One region of the Bacillus sp. PK3-067 genome, then DNA from elsewhere that is predicted to be linked to it. Evidence: riboswitches for the same ligand, from Rfam matches in the RefSeq annotation. Region 1 holds a riboswitch; the other holds the start of a gene.

Region 1 (2,408 bases):
CCTCCAAATTATAAGATGATCCCCTACTTAAATATTTTTTTGAAGTAGGGGATAGAGTAGTTATCCGATTGTGATGCTGTAACGACATGTAAATGTTTCATTCGCTTGTAAAGATTGAATTCCCTTTTTGTTCTTGAAATCTTTTGCTGGATTTACTTCATCAGCGATGCCATACCAAGGTTCAATACATAAGAAAGGTGCGTTATCCCCTGGTGTCCATACGCCAACAAATGGGAATCCATCAAATTCTACTTTTACAAATTTATTATGTTTATGAGAACGAATCGAAATTTCATTCGTATTCATATGTTCAAAAATAAGTGCATCATTTTTGAATAAATCATATGTAAGTGGCAATTCAGTCGTATTTTCAGCGATTAATTGCTTTTTGTTTGAAAGATAAGGTCCTTCTAATACGCTTGTTTCTAAGCGTTCCGAACCATTAAACGATAAGTGATAATCTGTAAATGATTCACCGTCCAATAAAGGGAAGTTGAATCCAGGATGTGCTCCGATTGAGAAGAACATCTCTTTTGAAGTAGGATTGTTTACTTCATATGTTATATGAACGCTTTGTCCATTTAGCTCATAAGAAACGAGTAATTCGAATTCGTATGGGTATTTTTTTAATGTTTCTTCATTACTAGTAACGATATAAGTGATTTTTGTTTCGCTTTGTTCTTTCACAGAGAAAGTAAGATCACGAGCGAAACCGTGTTGTGTTAATGAATATGGTTTACCGTCTACGTAGTATGTATTATCTACTAATCGGCCGACAATTGGGAACAAAATTGGTGCACGGCGTCCCCAATAAGTAGAATCACCTTGCCATAAATATTCTGTGTTGTCTTCTTTTAAGCGAACGCTCTGTAATTCTGCACCTTTGTCAGAAATGGAAACGATCACTTTTTCATTTTGAATTGTTGCTGTCATGAAGTGAAACCTCCTAAATCTTTCATATGTTTCATTATACGTTGTCTAAAAGGAAAAAGGTAGTTTATGATAGGAATCTATTGACGAAAGAGGGGCTACGACGTAAAATATAATCTTGTTGCTTAAAAAACGAATAACGTGGTTCGAAACCATCCCACGTAAAAAAACTAAGGAGATTTTGTCATGAATATTAGAACTTTAGTCGGTAATGGTATTTTAGCGGCATTATATATTGCTGTTTCTATGCTTATTCAGCCATTTGGCTTTACGAATGTACAATTTCGTATTTCAGAGATGTTTAATCATCTCGTTGTATTTAACAAGAAAGCAATTTACGGAATTGTATTAGGTGTATTTTTAACGAATCTCTTGTTCTCACCTATGATCGCTTATGATTTAGTATTTGGAGTAGGTCAATCTATTCTTGCATTAGTTGCAACGATTATTTCTATGCGATTTATTAAAGGTGTTTGGGCTCGTATGATTTTTAATACAGTTATCTTTACGATTACAATGTTTATGATTGCAATTGAACTTCATCTTGCATTGGGTTTACCATTTATGTTGTCTTGGTTAACTTGTGCAATCGGTGAATTTGTTGTCATGGCGATCGGTATGCCTGTAATGTACTGGATTAATAAGCGAGTACAATTTGAAAGATTTATGTAATAGATGAAAGAGCTATTCCTATAGGGATAGCTCTTTTTGTATGTAATCATATTGAATATAATGCTGTGACTCTAGATAAAATATAATAAAATAAAGTGAGGCTTCAATTAGCCGGATATATATAAGAAGTCTTACATAAGGGGAATGTAGTATGAAATATAAAATTCATTGGTTGTATAAAACGAAGCGTGGATTGCAGACGGAATTAACAACAGAGTATATGAACATAGAAGAAGTACTTCAATTTGCAGAGGATTTTGAGAAAACAGGAAGAGCTAAGGAACTTTTATTTTACGATGAAATGGACGCAGAGTGGTCATTAAAAGAGATGAAAAAGTTAAGTAAGCAAGTAGAGGAAGAGCCCCAAGAAATACTCGTTTATTTTGATGGGGGGTATGATGTGCAAACGAAAGAAGCTGGCGTTGGTATATGTGTGTATTATAAAAAAGGAAATACAAACTACCGCATTCGCCGCAATGCATATATAGAAGGTATATATGATAATAATGAAGCGGAATATGCATCATTATTATACGGTATGAATATACTCGAGGAACTAGGGATTAAGTATGAAGCAGTTACACTTCGCGGAGACTCACAAGTGGTACTGCAGCAATTAGCCGGAGAATGGCCTTGTTACGATGAACATTTAAATCATTATTTAGATCAAATTGAACAAAAGGCGAAGCAAATGAAATTAAAACTTGTATGTGAGCCGATATCTAGAAAACAAAATAAAGAAGCACATCAATTAGCAACGCAAGCATTAGAAGGAACAGTTATTGATAGTCATAAAGAAATAACCG
Region 2 (2,408 bases), 240 kb from region 1:
AAGGTTAAATAATCTGTAAGAACATGATTTGCTTGTTCGATGCCATTAATGGCAATGTCGATATATAATTTTCGTTCCTGCTCAGTGCATGTATCTGATTGTAACAGTTGTAAAAAACCTTTCGTTGAAGTTAATGGATTGCGAATTTCATGAGAGATAGACGCTGCCATTTCACCAATTAAATGAAACTTTTCAGCATTTATAAGTTCATTTTGGAGACGAACTTGAGTTTGTAATATGTGTAGTAAATATAAAATTAGAATCGTACCAAGCATTGAACATAATTCATACACAATAATATGCGGTATATAATCAGTCTTATTTGTAACCTTTGAAAGGAAGAAGGGTATCCAACTAAATCCGTATGTGAGACTGTAGATAATAGCAAGTGTTATTTTTATACGATTAGAAGTTCGATTGAAAAATTTATATGTTAATAATAGAACAATAAATAGAAGAACAGAACCGATAAGAGATGGGAAAACACCTACCCCACCTAATAATAAGCGATATATGTTTAATACAACTAAGATAGAACCACCAGCAATAGGCCCTCCCGTTAATGTACCGACAATTACTACAATATGGCGCATATCAAATTGAAAACCATTATTTGTTTTTGCTGCAAATGTAATACAGAGTACGGTAGCGAGGCAACAGAGTACAATGAATATAGCTGAATTTAATTTAGGAGAGCGTTTCCCTTTTTGATTCCAAAATAAATGATATACGAGCATTGTAATCAGGATGAATAATATATTTAAAAAGAGATAAATAATAAAGGATTTCAGTGGGATGCCTCCTCTCTTCTTATATTAAATTAATCATACTATAAAATGAAAGAAATGAAATAATAAATAGCGGAAAAATCAGAAATTTTTACGCTAGTATACAATATGTTACAATAAGCTATGTCAATGAAAGAAGAAATTCCGTGCACTGCGCGGGAGAGGTTCGCGAACTCCCTCTATAAAAAACTATGGAAACAACAATATCCTTAGGTATTGTTTTGTTTTTTTATTGTGACAGTTCAAGAACGTTCTTTCTTCTTATTTATAGTAGAGAAGGAGAATGAGTGAAATGAAAAAAGAAAAAGCAGTTGTTGTTTTTAGTGGAGGACAAGATAGTACGACATGTTTATTTTGGGCAATAGAGCAGTTTGCAGAGGTAGAAGCTGTAACGTTTAATTACAATCAACGTCATAAGCTAGAAATTGATTGTGCAGCGGAAATTGCAAAAGAACTAGGAATAAAGCATACGGTACTAGATATGAGTCTATTAAATCAACTTGCTCCAAATGCGTTAACGAGAACGGATATGGAGATTACACATGAAGAAGGTGAATTGCCATCGACATTTGTAGATGGACGAAATTTACTCTTCTTATCATTTGCTGCTGTATTAGCAAAACAAGTTGGAGCACGTCATATTGTAACGGGTGTATGTGAAACTGATTTCAGTGGTTATCCAGACTGCCGTGACGTGTTTGTGAAATCGTTAAATGTTACTTTAAATTTATCTATGGATTACCCGTTTGTCATTCACACGCCACTTATGTGGATTGATAAGGCTGAAACATGGAAATTATCAGATGAACTTGGAGCATTTGAGTTTGTTCGAGAAAAAACATTAACATGTTATAACGGAATCATTGGTGATGGTTGCGGTGAATGTCCAGCATGTCAACTTCGTAAAGCAGGATTAGATACGTACCTACAAGAACGCGAAGGAGCGAACAACTAATGGATAACTTTTTTGGATTTCGCATCGTAGAGAATTTGCAAAAAATGGACAAGGATATTCAGCGTAAACAACTCAAATACCATAATAAAAGAGTAATGGTCAGCAAGGAATTTACATTTGATGCAGCACACCATTTACACTGTTATGAAGGGAAATGTAAAAACTTACATGGTCACACATATAAAGTTGTATTTGGAATTAGTGGATATGTAAATGAAATAGGTCTTGCAATTGACTTTGGAGATATAAAAGAAATTTGGAAGAATGAAATAGAAATTTATCTAGATCATCGTTATTTAAACGAAACGTTACCTGCAATGAATACGACTGCTGAAAATATGGTCGTTTGGATTTATGAAAAGATGGCAGAAGCACTAACAAAAGAGAATAGAGTGAACGAATATAAAGGAGCTCGCGTTGAATTTGTTCGTTTATTTGAGACGCCGACTAGTTATGCGGAAGTAAGACGGGAGTGGATGCTTGATGAGTAAAATCCCTGTCTTAGAAATATTCGGTCCGACTATTCAAGGTGAAGGAATGGTTGTAGGGCAAAAGACAATGTTTATCCGTACAGCTGGTTGTGATTATAGCTGTGCTTGGTGTGATTCTGCTTTTACGTGGGATGGATCAGCTAAAGATCAAATTAGACAGATGACACCAGAAGA

What was found. A riboswitch is a leader RNA that binds a small molecule or an ion and turns the genes downstream of it on or off. The one in region 1 is predicted to bind preQ1.
Region 2: it holds a riboswitch for preQ1, as region 1 does, so the genes downstream of both, queC (7-cyano-7-deazaguanine synthase QueC) here and M1D73_RS07985 (QueT transporter family protein) in region 1, are expected to answer to the same signal.

The regions. Positions count from the first base shown of each region.
Region 1 covers NZ_CP096490.1:1,532,194-1,534,601, forward strand. The annotation lists gene M1D73_RS07980 (aldose 1-epimerase family protein) at 61-933, opposite strand; PreQ1 riboswitch class I at 1,066-1,110, shown strand; gene M1D73_RS07985 (QueT transporter family protein) at 1,117-1,602, shown strand; gene M1D73_RS07990 (ribonuclease H family protein) at 1,754-2,408, shown strand, end outside.
Region 2 covers NZ_CP096490.1:1,293,159-1,295,566, forward strand. The annotation lists gene kinB (sporulation sensor histidine kinase KinB) at 1-737, opposite strand, end outside; PreQ1 riboswitch class I at 944-987, shown strand; gene queC (7-cyano-7-deazaguanine synthase QueC) at 1,081-1,743, shown strand; gene queD (6-carboxytetrahydropterin synthase QueD) at 1,743-2,234, shown strand; gene queE (7-carboxy-7-deazaguanine synthase QueE) at 2,227-2,408, shown strand, end outside.